DNA from 4 places in the Paenibacillus sp. p3-SID1389 genome. Region 1 is predicted to be linked to each of the others. Evidence: riboswitches for the same ligand, from Rfam matches in the RefSeq annotation. Region 1 holds a riboswitch; each other region holds the start of a gene.
What was found. A riboswitch is a leader RNA that binds a small molecule or an ion and turns the genes downstream of it on or off. The one in region 1 is predicted to bind cyclic di-AMP.
Positions count from the first base shown of each region.

Region 2: linked by a shared signal. The riboswitch ahead of M3G15_RS03555 (APC family permease) and the one ahead of M3G15_RS01165 (KamA family radical SAM protein) in region 1 are both predicted to bind cyclic di-AMP.
Region 3: linked by a shared signal. The riboswitch ahead of M3G15_RS05310 (3D domain-containing protein) and the one ahead of M3G15_RS01165 (KamA family radical SAM protein) in region 1 are both predicted to bind cyclic di-AMP.
Region 4: linked by a shared signal. The riboswitch ahead of M3G15_RS14960 (resuscitation-promoting factor) and the one ahead of M3G15_RS01165 (KamA family radical SAM protein) in region 1 are both predicted to bind cyclic di-AMP.

Region 1 is NZ_JALXVO010000002.1:51,319-56,206, forward strand. It holds gene M3G15_RS01160 (methyl-accepting chemotaxis protein) at 1-1,440, shown strand, start outside; gene M3G15_RS01165 (KamA family radical SAM protein) at 1,505-2,674, opposite strand; cyclic di-AMP (ydaO/yuaA leader) riboswitch at 2,836-2,978, opposite strand; gene M3G15_RS01170 (cobyric acid synthase) at 3,002-4,657, opposite strand.
Region 2 is NZ_JALXVO010000005.1:42,566-47,453, forward strand. It holds gene M3G15_RS03550 (fructose-specific PTS transporter subunit EIIC) at 1-664, shown strand, start outside; gene M3G15_RS03555 (APC family permease) at 713-2,530, opposite strand; cyclic di-AMP (ydaO/yuaA leader) riboswitch at 2,688-2,868, opposite strand; gene M3G15_RS03560 (threonine aldolase family protein) at 3,108-4,223, opposite strand; gene M3G15_RS03565 (methyl-accepting chemotaxis protein) at 4,437-4,888, opposite strand, start outside.
Region 3 is NZ_JALXVO010000008.1:54,502-59,389, forward strand. It holds gene M3G15_RS05305 (polysaccharide deacetylase family protein) at 160-993, shown strand; gene M3G15_RS05310 (3D domain-containing protein) at 1,087-1,779, opposite strand; cyclic di-AMP (ydaO/yuaA leader) riboswitch at 1,788-1,956, opposite strand; gene M3G15_RS05315 (amino acid ABC transporter ATP-binding protein) at 2,131-2,853, opposite strand; gene M3G15_RS05320 (amino acid ABC transporter permease) at 2,840-3,502, opposite strand; gene M3G15_RS05325 (transporter substrate-binding domain-containing protein) at 3,597-4,448, opposite strand; gene M3G15_RS05330 (alpha-glycosidase) at 4,719-4,888, shown strand, end outside.
Region 4 is NZ_JALXVO010000037.1:10,333-15,220, forward strand. It holds gene M3G15_RS14950 (HD domain-containing protein) at 1-180, shown strand, start outside; gene M3G15_RS14955 (TatD family hydrolase) at 197-970, shown strand; cyclic di-AMP (ydaO/yuaA leader) riboswitch at 1,168-1,380, shown strand; gene M3G15_RS14960 (resuscitation-promoting factor) at 1,827-2,963, shown strand; gene rnmV (ribonuclease M5) at 3,128-3,673, shown strand; gene rsmA (16S rRNA (adenine(1518)-N(6)/adenine(1519)-N(6))-dimethyltransferase RsmA) at 3,679-4,575, shown strand; gene yabG (sporulation peptidase YabG) at 4,614-4,888, shown strand, end outside.

The sequences.
Region 1 (4,888 bases):
TATTTGACGAAGAGCACTAAGGACTACAACTTGAGCACTGCTTATTTACTACATATTCAAGATGACGGCGCTACAGTTCTGGCGACGAATGAGAACTCGGAGATGACCCCCGGCGACAAGCTGGAGCTTCAGCCGGCCATGACCGCTGCGGCCAATGGCGGGGTACAAATCAGTGAGTTGTATACCGACAAATTCGGCTCGCACAAAACAGCTTTCATCGCGATTCCCGGCAGCAAAGCGATGCTCGCCGTGGGCCTTGACGCTACCTTCATCGATAAGAAGAAAGACCAAATTTTATACATCTGTATCGGCATCACCTTGCTTGTCATTGTGGCGGGCATGGCGGCAGCTTACTTTGTTAGTACGCGAATCACGAAGCCGATCCGAAAGCTCGTGACGGTCACGGAACAAATGGCTGGCGGGGACTTCCGCCATACCATCGAAGTGAAAGGAAATGACGAAATCGCCCAATTAGCCGGGAGCTTCCAAACGATGACTCATCAGCTCAAAGACATGTTCGCTGCCGTGATGCAAACGTCCCGGGCGGTCGTCGACGGCTCAGAGAACTTGTCCCGTTCGGTTACGACGTTTGAGGATCTGATCGCCCGTTCCAATGTAGCGACGAAGGAAATCGAAGCCGGCAGCATGACGATTGCGTCCGCAGCAGCCGAAAACGCCCGTGCGATGGAAGAAATTTCGCAAGGTGTACAGCACATTGCCGCTTCGTCTGCCGAAGTCACCGAACAGATTGGACAAGCTGCGGATGAAGCCGGTGCCGGGAATACTTTGGCACAAACGGCGGTTACGCAGATGCAGCATGTAGAAGATGCGGCTAATCGGACGCTGGGGCATATCCGCACGCTGAATGATCGCTCGGAGTCAATTTCAAACGTTGTCGTAACCATTACGGAAATTACGAAGCAAATTAATATTCTGGCACTGAATGCGGCGATCGAAGCGGCACGGGCCGGCGAGCACGGCAAAGGGTTTGCTGTCGTCGCCGAAGAAGTCCGTAAGCTGGCTGAGCAGTCCCGCCAGGCGATGGAGGAAATCGGTGAGAACCTGCTCAGTATTCGAGAAGAATCGGAAAACTCCGTCAACGCTATGCAACGGGCCAGCGAGGAAATCGTCTCCGGAACAGAACGGGTGAAGCAAGCTGGTCAGGCGTTTGAACAATTAACTAAGCTGATTCAGAACGTGAACTTGACGATTCAATCGGTCTCGGCATCCACCCAAGAGGTATCCGCCGGTACCGAGGAAGTGACCGCATCGGTGGAGGAATCCGCCAATATTACCGCCAAGTCGCTCGCTAACATGGAGCAAATCAGCAGCTATTCGCAGCAACAACTGAGCGAAATGGAAAATCACGCGCGTACGGTTCGTTCGCTGCATGAGCAGGCGTTGGCGCTGCAGGAGTCGATCGCAAAATTCCGGATCTGACTCTAAAAACAAAACGTACCCTTCACGCTCTCCTGATCAGGGAAGCGGAAGGGTACGTTTTGTTTTATCCCGTAATGGACACTGCGCTTGCAGCGTCTTCCGTTGGCTGATCCGACTGCGTATCCAACTTCGATTCCGGCTTCTTCCAGTACGCTTCACTGCCTGGCAGATCGTCGAACCAGGTAGCATCATCCGGGCAAGGCAAAATCATAAATTTGCCGTATTCACCGTCCCGGGACTGATGATATTTGAGATAAGCCTGCCCGTTTTCAATGGCCAGGATTTCGATTTTTCCCGAAGAATGGCTCATTGAAAGCCGCACGCGTTTGCCAAGCCCCGATGTACGGGCTTTCGCTTCCTCCACCAGTTGATATGCTCGTTTCAGCGGGATCACGAAATCAGCATTTCCAGCAACGGGACGATTGATAAAGAAATAGTACGGAGTGACGCCGGCCCACGATAAGCGGTCCAGCAATTCGCCAAGCACGGCCGCATCATCATTGATGCCTTTGAGAATCGGCGTTTGATTAACCACGATAGCCCCAGCGTCGTGTAACGCCTGGAACCCTCTTTTGGCTTCAGGGGTAATTTCGCGCGGATGATTGATATGCGCCATGACATAAATCCGTTGGTCTACAGTGGAGAACTCCCTAATCAGATCCAGCAATTCCGGATCTTCATAAATACGCATAGGATTAAAAACAGGAATTTTGGAGCCGAGTCGGATGATTTTTACATGCTCAATGGCTCTTAGCCGTTCGAGAATCGAACGCAGTTTCTTTGTAGCCAAAATCAAGCTGTCACCGCCGGTTAACAGGACGTTGTTGATCTCAGGATGCTGGGCGATATACTCGATGCCAGGCGTGACATCCGCCATCGCTTCCTTCACATCGTTGCGAAACAACCGTTTACGGAAGCAATACCGGCAATAGGAGCCGCAAACCTCGGACACGATCAGCAGCGCGGTCGTGCGGTATTTATGCTGGCAGCCAGGCACCACATAGTTCGCCGCTTCGTCGGAAGCGTCCCAACGCCCGTATTCCTTCAGCTCTCCCGTATTGGGGATCACCAACTTGCGGATCGGGTCCTCTGGATCATTCCAGTCGATCAAATTCAAATAGTAGTCATTCACCCGAAAAACGAATTTGTCCGTAATCGGTTTCAACTCCTGCCGCTCCTGCTCGGACAACTGGCTCACCTTGGCAATATCGGTGATGTACTTCGGACTAGCCATAAATCCTCTCCTCCTTTAATAGTGCGATGCGTAAAGAAGAAGCTCGAAACTTGCAGTGAATGCGAGTACTCCGCCGAATGCTCGGGTCAAAGGTCTTGCAGAACGCAAAAAGACCCCGCTTCAAAGAACAGGGTCATTAATTGATGACTGAAATAATATTAAAATGACCCATCCACTGCAAACGAGGTTAGCTGACGGGCTCGGGAAAGATGGTTCCCTACGTTAATCCTACAACGATTCGCCCCAAAAGATTGGTTCCCCCGCTTTTCGACTTTACCCATCGAAAATTAAGCGTACTTTTATCCTACCCTAACATCACCCGATTTGTCAAAGCTTACCTTGGATCCCGGCGATGTCGTAAATGAGATCCATGCGCAAATGCCTGCGAACCTGCTCCGCTAACCGATCGAAGGCTTCCTCCTTCCGCGAGGAAGAAACAAAGGTGACGCTCAAAGGTTCGAGCCCTTTGCTCGTACGCAGTCCGTCCAGCCAAGCACGTCGCCAGGCATCATTATGGAACACTCCGTGCAGATACGTCCCAAACACCCTGCCATCGGCGCGGGCTGCGCCTTCCGGATGTGTTTGCGTCTCAGCCTGTTCTAACTCCGGGGCTGTCCCTGACCCTTGTACTGGCTCCTCATTGACCCGAAGCATAAATAAGGGACGAGTGTCCCGCAGCTGCTGGGTCGAGCCGGCATGAATCTCATAGCCTGAGATCGGCAGCCGGCGGTTCTTAGAGTGCAGCGATATCGGCTGGTCCTCGCACGTATAGCCGTGCACCCGTACCGTTTTTTTGCCTGGGAGGAAGGTTGTTGCCAAGTGGAGCAGGCCCAATCCTAACGCAGACCTCGGTTCATTGGACTCCACGCCTTCGGGGTCATGCAGTTGTTCTCCCAGCATTTGATATCCGCCGCAGATTCCGACCAGCTGGGTGCGCGTCTCCTCTTCAATCAGGCTGCAAATAGCCTCCGCCAGCCCTTGCCTACGCAAAAATTCCAGATCGCTGATCGTATCCTTGGTCCCCGGTAAAATCACCGCATCGGGATGCCCAAGCTCCGACAGCTTGCTTACATAACGTAGCGACACGTCCGGTTCGGCGGCCAACGGATCAAAATCGGTGAAGTTGGAAATATGCGGGTAACGGATGACTGCGATGTCCAGTTCCTTACTTGGCGCTTGCTCTGGATGGGCAGGATAGGTATCCAGGACAACGGAATCCTCTGCTTCGATATCCAGATCAGGCAGAAAGGGGAGCACTCCTAGTACGGGGATTCCGGTCCGCTGCTCCAGCCAATCCAGCCCGGGCTGCAATAGAGACAAATCGCCGCGGAACTTGTTGATAATGAACCCTTTTACGCGGGCGCGTTCGTGTGGCTCAAGCAGCTCCAGGGTACCAACGAGAAAAGCAAAAACGCCGCCGCGGTCAATATCCCCCACCAAGATCACGGGAGCATCCGCCCATTCAGCCAAGTTCATGTTGACGATATCCCGTTGCTTCAGGTTGATTTCCGCCGGGCTCCCAGCCCCCTCGATCACCACAATGCCATGCTTGTCGCGGAGCCGGCTGAGCGCTTCCATCACCAGCGGCTTGGCTTTAGGCAAAAATTCCTCACGATAATCAGATGCGCTTAAGTGGCGGTAAGGACGCCCATGAACAACGATCTGCGAATGCATGTCCCCAGTTGGCTTGATCAGTACCGGATTCATGTCGGTGGTGGCGGCAATGCCGCAAGCCTCCGCCTGAATGCCTTGGGCCCGTCCAATCTCTTGGCCGTCCGCTGTAACATACGAGTTCAAAGCCATATTTTGCGACTTAAACGGAGCTGGTCTAAGCCCATCCTGCGCAAAAATACGGCACAGCGCCGTCACGATCACGCTCTTGCCCACGTCAGACGCCGTCCCTTGAACCATGAGTACAGCACCTGATGCTGATGCGCTTTTTTCCTGATCCTGATCCAGAAGCTTCTTATGATTTTCGCCCATCGCGTTCCCCTCCTTTCCAAACCGTGCAGCAGTGTAGTATCTTGCCAGGGCCTTTTACACCATTATCCCCTTCGATCAGGTGGTGGTGATGACGCTCGACCTTTCCACCATTATCCCTTTCATTCAGCATACGGTGATAATGCACGATTTTGATTCTCCGCTACTTAACAGTCGACCTGTTTCTCTTAGGATTCTCGATTAATCTGTCCAGCTCTAACCTTCTTCTTTTCT
Region 2 (4,888 bases), on a different contig from region 1:
CGTTGACAATGTCCTCATGTTCTTCGTGGCCGTCATCGCGGGTTCCATCGTTACGGCCTTAATGATCAAATTGCTGAAGAAAGAACAGGTCGAGCCTCAGCTCGCCGAAGCGAGCGCTGCGGACGAGGCGGCTCCAGCCATGGAAACGCCACGTGCGGAGAACGTCCGCCCGGTAAGCGTGCCGGCTGCCGAAGCTCAAAGCACAGTTCGCAAGCTGACGGATATCATCAGTTTGGATCTGATTGAGCCTTCCCTGTCCGCGTCAACACGGGACGGGATCATCGACGAAATGATTGCAAAGCTGAACGCTGAAGGTGTGCTGACCTCCTCTGCTGAGTTCAAGCAGGCGATTCTGAAGCGCGAGCAAGAAAGCTCTACCGGCATCGGCATGAACGTCGCCGTACCGCACGGGAAGTCGGTGGCGGTGCTGAAGCCAAGAGTCGTATTCGGGATCAAGCCGGAAGGCGTGGATTGGAGCAGCGCGGACGGAACGCCCGCTAAGTTGATCTTTATGATCGCTGTCCCTGCCGAAAACAAAGGCAATGAGCATTTAAAAATTCTGCAAATGCTGTCCCGCAAGCTGATGGATGACGCATTCCGCGAACAGCTGCTGCAGGTGAAAACCAAACAGGAAGCTTATCAGCTGCTGGATCAAATTCAATAATTAAACTAAGGTCCCCCGAGCCGTTGCGACGGCTTCGGGGGAATTTGCTTATTTTTGCAAATGATAAGGTACAGTCGCAATGACGATATCTTTCTTGTTAAACAAATAAGCTCTAAGCAACAAGCTCGACTGATTATGCAAAATATTCTGCCACCAGTGCCGAGGAATAAACTGAGGAATCAGGACGGTAATGTGATCGGTCTCCGCCGTTTTCCATTCCACGGTATCAATGAACTTCATCAGCGGCCGGATAATGCTGCGGAAGCTGGAGCGCAGCGTAATGAGCCGAACCCCCGGATTCCATTCCTCCCACTTCTTCTCCATCCGTTCGATGTCCTCATCATCAAATCCGACATACACCGCAACAACGTTATCCGTCAGCGATTTGGCGTAGCTTAACGAGTTCATCACGACACGGGTAACGCCCGCCACCGGCACGACGATCGTGCTGCCCTTTATGCAAGGTTTGTCTTTATCGATGTCAATCCGAAGCTGGTCGGCGATATTGATATAATGTCGATGGATCTGGTAGAAAATAAACATCACGAGCGGCAAGAAGATAAATACGAACCAGACATGTGAAAACTTCGTGATAATGAAGATGAGCGTAATGCCCAGCGTCGTCAGCATGCCAATCGTGTTAATCGTAAGCCGGAACACCCAACCTTGCGGCTTGCGCTTGATCCAGCGCACCATCATCCCCAGTTGGGACAAGGTGAACGGAATAAATACCCCAACGGCATAGAGCGGAATCAGGCTTTCCGTGTCGCCGTGGAATCCAAGAACCAGCAGCGCCGAGGCTACGCCCAGGAAGATAATTCCGTTTGAAAAGCCAAGCCGGTCACCGCGCACCATAAACGCATGCGGCATGTATTTATCTTTGGCGAGCATAAACGCCAGCAGCGGGAAGGCCGAATAAGCCGTATTGGCTGCCAGAAACAGGATTAACGCTGTAATGCCCTGGATCAAGTAGTACAAGATCCCGCGCCCAAAGGTCGATTCAGCGATTTGAGATATTACGGTGGCCTTCGGATCCGGAGCAATTCCGTACCAATAGGCCAGCGCACTAATACCGATAAACATGGTGCAGAGAATGACACCCATCATCACCAGCGTGGTTGCGGCATTCCGCTCCGCCGGCGGCTTGAAGTTCGGAATGGCGTTGGACACCGCCTCAACCCCGGTTAAGGCCGAGCACCCCGAACTGAACGCCTTGAGCAGCAGGAACAAGCTGACGTTGGATACGGCCGTCCCGAACTCCGGTGCGCTGGTATGAATCCCGCCAGTCCAATACTTGTAGAGTCCCGACACAATCAGGACGAAGATGGAGGCCACAAATAGATATACCGGCACCGCCAGCATTGAAGCCGATTCCGTGACCCCACGCAGGTTCATGATGGTCAGTATAGTAATCATCAGGAGGGCGATCAGCACCCGCTGATCATGCAGCATAGGGAATGCGGATGTTATGGCATCTGTACCGGCTGACGAACTTACAGCTACCGTCAGTATATAATCAATAAGCAGCGAGCCGCCGGCCAGCAGTCCGGTTGACCGCCCCAGGTTATCCATCGCCACGATATAGGCCCCGCCCCCGGTCGGATAGGAGAAAATCGTCTGGCGGTACGACAGAATCAGAATCAACAGAAGCCCAAGTACCGCAAACGAGATCGGGATCGAATACCAGAGCGCGGAAAATCCCGCCGCCATCAGGACGATCAAAATCTGCTCCGTACCGTATGCCACGGAGGACAACGCGTCCGACGACAATACGGCCAATGCCTTAAGTTTGCTTAGCTTTTCTCCTTCAATTTCGGTACTTTTCATCGGTCTGCCGATCAGTACCCGCTTCAGTTTGCTTACCATGATGAAATCCTCTTTTCATTCTCAAAATAGCCTTCAATCCTGATCCGCTCGTAGTCCTTTAGGCTTCCCATTCCTGCAGCGAACAACACAAAAAGGCCGCAGGAAAGTTGGACCTTCCCGCAGCCGCTTTAAAAAGTTCAAGCAGATCACTGCGACAATTCCCTCTTTCGGACGCTTACGGAGTTAGCTGACGGATTCGGGCACGAAAGCAGCCCTACGCAGTTTGGCCAAGTTGGCCAAATCAAGCGATTCACCCCGGAAACCCGCCCTTTTGGACGCGTTTCATTGGTTCCCCCGTTTCTTTCTGAAATAAAGAAAGAACTCAGCGATCAGGTATTTTCGCCATATCAAATTGCTACGGATGAATCATACTCCCCGCCTCAAGAAGTGTAAAGATGAGGAAAAGGCGAATGGGTCGGAAAATGGGATCGACCTTGTTCGAGGAAGCGCATACATCATCCTCTTGCATTCATTTTTGAGGGCAGGCTTGAATTATCGAAGCATACATGCAAAAAACACCGTAAGGAGCGACATCCAGTCGCTTCCTACGGTGTTCTGATCTCAAACCGATACAGGTTTAAAACGAGAGTCCTCTCAACTTCTTATCCAGCAGCTCGAACGCCAGCTGCAGCCGATCTTCCGGCACCTCGCTATAGCGATCTCCGATACTGATTTCAAAGGTACTTCCCCCATCTGCCTTCTCTTTGACGAAAGAGGTTAAGCCAACCCCGGTTTCCCGATATACCTCAATCAGCACGGGCTCCAATCGATCCTTGGGAACGTCCGAATGAACATGGAACATGTTCGACACCGGGATCGCCGGGACGGTCTTCATCCGATGACATTGATTAAACAGACTGGAGATCTCCTGCGCTTGCCGATAATACATCCCCATCTTTCCTATGCGCTGCTCATAGTAGTAATCCGCACTCAGAAAATAAGGATACAAGCTGATGAGATCCCCGCCATGGCGTCTTTTCCACACCTTAGATTCCTTCGTCAGCTCCGGATCCCCTGCCAATATGGCTCCGGCGATTCCGCCGATGCCTTTGTAGAACGAGATATAGACGCTGTCGAACAGGGCGCAAACCTCTGCGGCGGTTTTTTCGTAGTAAGGCAACACTTCGAACAGTCGGGCTCCGTCCAGATGCAGCTTAATGCCCCGCTCCTGGCAGTAGGCGGAAATGGCTTCAAGCTCCGCGAACGGCGGCAGCTGACCGCCGATTTCGCGCTGCGGCAGCTCCAGCAGCAGGCACGAGACATCCTCCGGCAGTTGCCGAACGTCCTCCATCTCAATCAGCCGATCCTTATCCGCCAGGAGAATCGGCTCCAGCCCGTGCAGTTCCTTTAATCCGTCTTCCTCATGAATTTCCAAATGGCATAAAGGATGATAGGCCACACGTTTCGATCCTTTGCGGTCGCACCAAATCCGTAAAGCAATTTGCTGCGCCATCGTGCCGCTCGGAAAAAATACAGCCGACTCCTTGCCGAGCACCGCAGCCATTTTCCTTTCGAAGGCTTCCAGCGCTTGTCCTGTACCGTACATGTCGCTGTCTACCCCGCCGCTGATCTCGGCAAAAGCCTGCTTCAGCACCTCTACATTCCGTTTTCCGTGGCCCACCACTTGATAAACCGTCCGGTCAAAGGCCGCCTTCAGTGTCCGCCTATCCAGTACCCCATCATTTCCATACATGCTCCTCACCGCTCCTCTCCCACGCTGTCTGTCTAATTTCAGTATGATCATGCTTATTATAGCGCCATTTGAAGCAGGAATCGATGATTTGGATGGATTGGGCGGTATAGGTCTTGAAAGCCTCCTTACAGAATTATCCCTTTCGTTCAGAAGGAAGGAAGAAAAAGGACGTCTGTAAAAATCAGACGCCCTTTCTAATGCCGTATTGATGGATTATAGCTTAAACACGTTCGTCAATCCGTTCATATTCTCGGACAGTTCGACCAACTTACAGGAGGTCTTCTCGATATCACCGAAGATCCGTTCCTGCGTACCAAGCTGATCTTGGATATCGCCGGACACTTGCAAGCCAGACTCGATCGTGGTGTTCACATCCTCCAGCGTTGCAGTCATTTCCTCCAGCGCTGCGGCTTGGGTGGTAACCCCATCGGAAATATCGTTCAACATGGCGAAGGTGTTCTCCATATTGTCCATGATTTGCTCGATATTGATCTTCACGTTCTCCGATTGCGTTACGCCCTGCTGAACCTTCTCTTCCGTCTGGGCAACCGCAGATACCACACTGCCGGTACGAACGGTCATATCTTCAACCAAGCTGCTGATTTCCTGCAGGGAGCGGTTCGTATCCTCGGCTAATTTCCGGATTTGTCCGGCTACCACCGCGA
Region 3 (4,888 bases), on a different contig from region 1:
TCATCAAAGGATGCAATTTTTTAGCGGGATCGTCTGTGACATCTCTCACAGCGAATCATGAGAGGAAATCAGCGCAATTTTTCACAATCCATCATGATCTGAAAAAGTTAGGGGATACTAGAGAACATGTACAGTTTTGGGTTGAAGGGGGACTTCAAATTGCTTATTCAGCTTAAGAATGCTCTGGTCTGCTGCATGACCGCTTCTCTGATCATGGTGGGCGGGACGGAATTTTATCCCGTCAAAGCCGCCGCACTGGATCTCGAAAACAGAGGGCCAGAATCTCAGGGGGACCAGGCGGACAAGAAGGCGGCACTCGTGCCCGCAGGTGCCAAGCCGGCAGATCTTGGTGAGCTGCGGCGCAAATATTCAGAAACCTTCATCTTCCGGGGGCCGGAGGTGAAGCAGATTGCACTGACCTTCGATGATGGTCCGGATCCGCGGTTTACGCCGCAAATTTTGGACGTGCTTCACCGGAAAGGGGTCAAAGCCACCTTCTTTGTTGTTGGTGCACGGGCTAAGAAGTTTCCCGGCCTGTTACGGCGGATGCATCACGAAGGCCATCTCATCGGCAATCACTCCTTTAATCATCCGAACTTCCGCAACCGCTCCATTAAGCAGTTCCAGAGCGAGATTTTACGCACGGAGAAAATTATCCAGAACGTCGTTGGATACCGTCCCCAGCTGATTCGGCCGCCTTATGGAGAAATCAAGGAAGAACAGGTTCAATGGGCGAAAAAGAACGGCTACACCCTCGTCAATTGGAATGTGGATTCACAGGATTGGAAAGGGATCGACAAGAACAAAGTGATCTCCAACGTGATGCGCACGGCGGGGCCCGGCTCGATCATCCTTCAGCACTCAGGCGGCGGCGTTGGCTCCGACTTAACCGGCACCATCCAGGCTTTGCCGAAGATCATCGACGCCTTGCAGGCACAGGGGTATCAATTCGTTGATCTTTCCGAGCTGCTGCATACGACCAAATACCGCTGATGTATTGGGAATCTTCTGAAAATCAGGCACTTCGCCAGCAAGCACAAAAAGTCGGCCAGGATACATTCTGACCGACTTTTTTAAACAAGGTGTTTAATTTAATACGTAAAGCGTCACATCTTGGAAACCAAACGATTTCGCATTTGCTGCGCTGCCGGGAATAAAGATATCAATCCGGTTACCCTTGATTGCGCCCCCCTGATCGGTGGCCGTAGCTACAAAAGCCTGATCCGGCAGACCGTCATGGTTGTGGCCGGTCACCAGCACCTTTGTGCCCATCGGAATGACATTCGGATCAACAGCGATGGTACCAAGCTTCAGCGGGTTGCCGAAGTAGTCAACCGCGCCCCATTTTCCATTCTCACTAGCTGATGCCGAATACGCCGATGCTTTCACATTGATCGTTTTCGAGTAAGTAAAGGTTTTCCCCCATGCTTCAACCACGTTCCCGGTAGACATGACCTTGAGCTTGGAAGCGGAAGCAGTTGTCGTAGCTGCGCTCTCCTTCTTCGCCGGAGCAGCGGAAGCAACTCCCGTCGTTTGGGTTTGAACTCCCGGAATGGTGATTTTTAAACCAGCGTAAATATTTTTCGGATTGATGGATGGGTTGGCAGCCATGAGCTTATTCATATCTACGCCATATTTTTTGGCAAGAAGATAAAAAGTATCTCCTTCCACGGCTTTATGTACCGCGTCTGCATGGACGGAAGTCGTCTGCATCGGAATCGTAAGGCTTGCGGCGATCAGCGCCGTTGCTGCAATTTTAGACCAAATACGAGTATTCAAATGAATTGCCCTCCTTTTTACTGCGCCTGCGGAGTTAGTTGTCGGATTCGGGAAAAAGGATCATTCCCGGCGCATCGCTTCGATACGCTTCACCCCAAGAAAACAGTCAGCTAGGCAGCCCCTGTTTTCATCTTTCGTCCCCCGCACCTCAAGTTCAGGTTTCGGCCTACTTAATATATCACAATTTTGTAACCAATAGGTCAGGTAAATCCCACCAAACGGCGGAATTGCTTGATTGGACTGGTTACATTTTTGTGTTCAAAGGTAAAAAGAGTGTAAATTTAGATCGTACGTTCGATCCATCGGAGGACAAAAAACCGCCCGAATGGAAGCTCGGACGGTCCTTAAGATTTATAATACTTTGCTTAAAAAATCCTGCGTACGCTGATGCTTCGGCGCCCCAAACACCTCTTGCGGCGTACCTTGCTCCAGAATGACACCTTGATCCATAAACAGGATGCGGTCGCCAACCTCACGGGCAAATCCCATCTCATGCGTAACGATAACCATCGTCATTCCCCGTTCAGCCAGGTTCTTCATAACGTCAAGCACCTCTCCGACCATTTCCGGGTCCAGGGCCGACGTCGGTTCATCAAACAGCATCACATGCGGCTCCATAGCCAATGCGCGGGCAATCGCAATCCGCTGCTTCTGTCCGCCGGAGAGCTGCGCCGGATAGGCGTCCCGCTTATCCTCCAGTCCAACCGTGCGAAGCAGGTCCATGGCGATCGCTTCCGCTTTGCCTTTATCGAGCTTCTTCACGCGAATCGGCGCGAGCGTAATGTTGTCGATCACGGTCTTGTGCGGGAATAGATTAAAGTGCTGGAACACCATCCCCATTTTCTCGCGGGTTTTATTGATGTCATGTCCCTTGGCGGTGATCGAAGCGCCTTCAAAGGTGATCTCCCCTTCGGTCGGAACCTCTAACAGGTTCAGGCAGCGGAGAAACGTACTTTTCCCCGACCCGCTAGGACCGATGACGACGACAACTTCGCCTTTGGAGATTTCCAGATCGATCCCGCGCAAAATATGGAGTTGGCCGAATTTTTTATGCAAACCTTTAACGGTGATCACTGGTCTTCAACTTCCTTTCGAACACGCCCAAAATCCGAGACAGCGTGAATGTCAGAATAAAGTACATAATGGCGATGATCAAATAAGGCGTCATCCCATCGTACGTAATCGTCACGACGGACTGTGCTTGATAAATCAGCTCGGCCGTACCGATGATCGATACGATCGACGATTCTTTAATGATCGTAATAAACTCGTTGCCAATCGCGGGAAGCACCGATTTGATCGCCTGCGGAATGATGATATGGCGCATAGCCATCCCTTTGGTCATCCCCAAGGAACGGGCCGCTTCCCCTTGTCCCCGATCGACACCTTGAATGCCGGCACGGAAAATTTCCGCCAAATAAGCCGAACTGTTAATGGACAATGTAATCGCACCTGACTGAATCGGGGTGAAATTAATATCAAACATAAATGCGAACCCGTAGTGAATAATCAACAGCTGTACCATCATTGGGGTGCCACGCAGAAATTCAACCCACACATGCCCCAGAAACCGTAAGATCCCCCATGGCGACATGCGCAATAGTGCGATCAACAAACCAAGAAAGAAGCCGCATATCACGCTGATCGCTGCCAAGAGTAGGGTATACTGAACACCGGCCAAGAAGTAACTGCGGTATTCCATAAACATTGAAATTAAGTCCATAACGCCTTCCTTCCTCCTCCTTTACCTTAAACCCTTAAGCAAAAAAACAGAAAATAGCGAAAGCTTCGCTATTTTCTGTGGATGGATATCGTGATTATTTTTCGGCCAGTTCGCTAGCTTCGGCAACGAATTGATCGATGCTGCCTGCGCTAATCAAGCGATCGAGCGTCTTATTCACTTGATCCAACAGCTCTTGGTTGCCTTTCTTAATGCCAATCACGTAGCCTTCATCCTCAGTTACCGGCTTGGCATCGGTGATGACCAGGCCTTTAACGTTCTTAACGAACGATTCTGCGACAGGACCTTCCAAAATAGCAGCATCTACACGGTTGGAGTTCAACTGCATAATGATGTCATTGATTTTAGCCAGCGAGGTCAGTTTGGCATTCGGAATTTCCTTCGCCATTTCTTCTTGAATGGAACCTTGTTGAACGCCGATTTTCGCGCCCTCCAGCGATTCCATTGTGCTGAACTTGTCTTTGTCCGCTTCACGAGTCACCACAGCTTGCTCCGCTTTGTAGTAAATTTGCGACATGTCGATTTGTTCAGCACGTTCTGGAGTTGGGCTGAGTCCAGAAATGACGAGATCCACACGTCCGCTCGACAGCTCGTTCAGCAACGTATCGAATTTCAAGTCTTTAATCTCCAGCTCAGCGCCCAGATCCTTAGCGATTTCCTTAGCGATTTCTACGTCGAAACCAACGATTTCGTCTTCGCCTTTGTCGTTCTTAATGTGGAATTCATACGGCGGGAAGTCCGCACTCATCCCTACGATCAGTTTCTTAGCCGGTTCGGTTTGGTCTCCGCCCGCTTGAGTCTCATTTTGGTTCGCGGCTTGGCCGGCGTTGTTTGCCGCGTTGCCGCTGTTATTTTTTTCCTGACCACAAGCGGCCAGCACCATGGTTACCATCAAGACCGCTATGAATAACATGCCCCATTTTTTCATGCTTTTCTCTCCTATTCTGCTTTACTTATTACACTCGATGATTACTGGGCTAATTATAAATCAGAATGCATATATATGCAAAACAATTTTCATGATATACAAAAGTTTTCACAGATCTGCCCTATTGAACCTCGCAAATCCCTATTTATCATACTTTGGTCAATTCAATCCTGAATTATGTTTCACATTGGGTTCATGCTCCTTGCTGCCTTGGGGAATAATGAACATCATCACCATCCCTAGCGAATTTACGAGAGGAGGCGCCAATCCGTGCTGCTTGAAGCGCTCTACCATGTGCCCCGGGATAAATGGGCGTATGCCTATGATTCAACCACGATCCATCTTCGCATCCGGACCAAACGGGATGATGTGGAACAGGTTGTTGCGATGACCGGGGACAAATACGATTGGACGGGAACCTACCAGGAGCTGCCGATGGA
Region 4 (4,888 bases), on a different contig from region 1:
ATTTTGCTGTTGGACCGGCAGGAACGGCTCCGGGAAATTTCAGAAGTATCGGATATCGTGCGGTCGATCAGCGGCTTGCACCGAGGGAAGACGCATTTGTACTATCCGGATAATAAATTGTGTGCTGTGATAGATCGGCTGCCCCGCCCGGTAGCCCGCATTTTCGAGCAACGGAATTAGGAGGATGACAAGGTTTATGTTATTTGATACGCATACGCATTTGGATGCTCCCCAATTTGACGAGGACCGCGAGGAAGTGATCGCGCGCGCCGTGGAACAAGGGGTTACGCGGATGATTAACATCGGATTTAACCGCGAGACGATCCCTTCGACCATGAAGTTGGCAGAGACCTATGACTTCATTTATGCCGCTGTCGGCTGGCATCCGCAAGACGCGATTACAATGCAAGAGGGCGATTTGGACTGGATTGCAGAATTGTGCAAGCATGAGAAGGTCGTCGCCATCGGAGAAATTGGGCTGGATTATTATTGGGATACGTCACCTAAGGACGTTCAACATAAGGTTTTTCGTGAGCAAATTGGACTGGCTCGCAGCTTGGGCATGCCGATTTCCATTCATAATCGGGACGCTCACGAAGACGTGGTACGCATCCTTCGGGAAGAGAAAGCCAATGAAGTTGGAGGCGTGATGCACTCTTTCTCCGGCAGTTGGGAAATTGCCAAAATGTGTCTAGATTTGGGATTTCATTTGTCGTTTGGCGGGCCGATTACGTTTAAAAATGCAAAACAGCCAAAAGAAGTGTTGGCCAAGACGCCGATGGATCGATTGCTGATCGAAACGGATTCCCCTTATTTAACGCCGCATCCATATCGTGGTAAACGGAATGAGTCCGCTCATGTCCGCTTGGTTGCAGAAATGGCAGCCGAGCTCAAAGGGGTCACTTTTGAGGAAATCGCGGAAATTACCACCCGAAACGCATTGGAACGATTTGGAATCCCGAGTATTTGAGAGCAAAACGGATGAAATAAAGAGGATTTCGGAAAGATTAATGCTTTTTAACCCTCAAAAACAAGGTCATTACATTTTTTTAACCATTTTTTTAAAAAAACGTGGTTGATTCGTCCTTTACAACCTGCATCGAAACAGGATAGAATCTTTTCAGTATCGATTCGGTTCGTTTTGAACCGTACGATGCTTGGTTCCATGAACCAGTCTCGCTGAATCTCCTATGACGGAGAACGGGGGAACCAATACGGATTGCAGTTGGCGATAGCCTGTATGCGTTCGTATTCGATTTCTTTCCAGGGTCTATGGGGTGAATTCAAGGTCATTGCGCCATGAGCGAATGTACTGAGAAAGGGCGGCTCTCTTTCGCCCGAACCCGACAGCTAACCTCGTAAGCGAATAAGAGAGGTCACTCGTGCAGCTATTACACCCAAGACATTCAAGAAGCCACGAAGGAGTTCCTCTAACTCTTTCTCCCGGCTTCTTTTGTTTTGAATAAAAGTAATAGGGTCGTCATACTGTTGGAAAACAGGAGGTGACGACAAGCAGGAGAGACTGGTCAAGGATGCAAAACGCTTAGGATTAAATTTAAGATCAGTGTTCAAAAAGTCAGGTTTTTCAGCACCGAGAAGGTTGGATGAAGCTTGGGACTGAGTAGCGCAGCGTACATGGGGGTACGTGAGCAACGGAAGGCCCGGCTGAATTCAAGATTCGATGCCGAATTCACTTCTTGACCTGCTTCGTGATCAAAAGATGACTTTTTGACTACCTTAGGCGTTTTGTAAAAAGTAACTGTAGTCGCGTCAATCGTTATCATGCATCGACCTAGACGGCGGGACTATGAAGGAGGACGGAAGAAATGGGCATTTTCCGCAAAGAGGAGACCCATGAATCACGCTCATCCAGCATGTCTTACGCAATGCGATGGAAGCATGAGAATTTACGTCAGATAGCGTTCGTCGGCGTTCTGGCCATCGCGGGAATCATCATCATCCTAATCTGGCTGTATAGCCAGGCACAGAAGGAAGTATCCCTGATTGTGGACGGGAATGTCCAGTCTGTGGAGACAACCCAATCCAGTGTAGCTCATCTGCTGGAGGAACAATCGATTAAGCTCAGTGCGAAGGATTCAGTATCCCTCCCGCTGGAAAGCTCGCTGAAGAACGGTGACCGCATTGTCATAGTACGCGCGAAGCCGGTCAATGTGACCGCGGACGGCAATACGAAAGTCCACTTCACGACGCAAAGCAAAGTAGAGGGCGTATTGTCCGAGCTCGGCATCACTTTGGATGAAGACGACAAGGTGACCCCGGCATTGGACAGTAAAGTTACCGAGAACCTGAATGTCAAGGTCGTTCGGGTCAGCAAGCAAACGGTGCAGAGCAAGGAGACTGTGCCCTTTAGCGTGGTCAAAACGTCGGACGACAAGCTGCTAAAAGGTACCACGAAGGTCATTCAAGAAGGTACCGAAGGTCTGGTCATTCACAACATTGAGAAAACCTACGAAGACGGAAAATTCGTGGCGAAGCGTTGGCTCGGCAAAGAGGTCTCCAAGGACCCTCAGCCGAAGGTGATCGCAGTCGGCACGAAGAAACCTACCGAGGTCCTGTCGGCCAGCATAAGCCGTAAGGGAAATACGGTGAACATCAGCGGGACGACGACCAAAGGTGGCGTCTCATTCAAATATAAAAAGATCCTGAAAAATGTTACGTTAACCGCGTATTCGGCGGAAGAAGACGGGATAGGCACCCGTACGGCTTCGGGTACCCGCGTGACGGAAGGCAGAACGATTGCCGTTGATAAAGACGTCGTTCCGCTTGGTTGGTGGGTATACATCGAAGGAGTCGGCTTCCGTAAGGCAGAGGATACGGGTGGAGCCATCGATGGAAATAAGATGGACGTCTATTTTGATAGTCTGAAGGATGCTAAGAAATTCGGCCGCAAGAAGGGCCGCACCGTATACGTAATCGGTCCGACGAAGCCGGAATTGAACTAAGATCTCGTTCTCTTTCGTTTTACAATGCGGAGGGAATGAGATAGTATTAGGATGATGAATAAGACAGTGGATTAGAAGGACAGTGGATTAGAAGAGGATGATATGATCCTCTTCTTTTTGTTATTCTGGTGGAGACAAGCAAGAACAGGAAGGAAGACAGATCCATGATCAAAGAGGTCATCGTGGTGGAGGGCCGAGATGACACCGTGGCCATTAAACGAGCCGTAGAGGCGGATACGATTGAGACGGGGGGTTCGGCGATAGGCGAAGCCGTGCTAAAGAAAATCGCTTTGGCGCAGGAACGCCGGGGCGTGATTATTTTTACGGACCCCGACCATGCCGGGGAGCGGATTCGTAAAATCGTGGCAGCGCGGGTGCCGGGCTGCAAGCACGCTTTCCTGCCTGAGGTCGAAGCTACGAAGAAAGGCGACATCGGGGTGGAGAATGCCTCGCCGGAGGCGATCCGCACCGCGTTGTCCCGGGTGCGCAGCGAAGCGCCGGGAGTAGAGGCCGCAATCACCTGGGAAGACTTGATTAACGCAGGGTTAATCGTACACCCGCAAGCTGCGGCGCGGCGAAAAGCGCTGGGCGAGCTGTTGGGTATCGGATATTGTAACGGAAAGCAGCTCTACAAACGGTTAACCGTGTTCCGCATCAGCCGCGAGGAGTTTGCAGCTGCGTTAGCCGAGTTGGAAAGCAAAGGAGTTTAAGAACCATGAGCATAAGGGAAGACGTATCCACACCGCGCCGGACGAAGGAGATCATTCAGCGGCACGGTTTTTCGTTCAAAAAAAGTCTGGGGCAAAACTTTCTGATCGACCAGAACATCCTCGGTAAAATTGTTGCCGCCGCCGAATTGGACAAGACCCAGGGCGCACTGGAAATCGGGCCGGGCATCGGCGCCTTAACGGAGAAGCTGGCGCAGGAGGCAGGCAAGGTGGCAGCGGTGGAGATTGACCAGCGGCTGCTTCCGATTCTGCAGGAGGTGCTGGAGCCCTACCCGCACGTCCATGTGATCCATGGCGATGTGTTGAAGCTGGACCTAAAGGCTTTATTTGCTGCGGAATTCAGCGGGGTGAGCGGCGTCAGTGTCGTCGCCAATCTGCCGTATTACGTGACGACTCCCATCATGATGAAGCTTCTGGAAGAGAAACTGCCGCTGAAACATATCGTCGTCATGATCCAGAAGGAAGTGGCCGAGCGCATGGCTGCCACTCCCGGCGGCAAGGACTACGGCAGCCTTAGCATCGCCGTGCAGTACTACAGCACCCCGGAGATGATCTGCACGGTGCCGCACAGCGTGTTTATTCCACAGCCGAATGTAGAGTCCGCAGTGATTCGCTTAACCGTGCGGGAGACGCCAGCTGTGGCGGTTCAGGATGAGGCGTTTTTCTTCGAGGTGGTGCAGGCTTCTTTTGCCCAGAGACGAAAGACGATTTCCAACAATCTGAAAAGCCGCTTCTTCCCGAAGGAAGGGCGGGAGAGACTGGAGCAACTGCTGGAGGAAGCCGGGATCCAGCCCTCCCGGCGGGCGGAGACATTAAGCCTGGACGAGTTCGCCAAGCTGAGTGATACGCTGCTGAATGCCGGGGTGAAGGAACTCCGCGAGTAACCATTCCCTCTTGTCGCCCATACGATGGGATAGAGGTGATGGATTTGGCGAATTTGGGAGACTTGGTCGTCCGCAAATCATACGGTGGAGATGTTACGTTCCGAATCGAACAGATTGTGCGGAGTGAAGCGATTATTAAAGGAACGGAATTCCGGCTGCTGGCGGATGCGCCCTTAACTGATTTGGTTAGGGTAGACCCGGCTTCCCCAGGAGAGACGACGCAGCGGGCCCGCATTAAGGCGACGGAATCGCTGAAGCGGTTAACGCAAGACCGCAAGGAATTGGCAGAACGCAATCGAATGGTAATTGGACG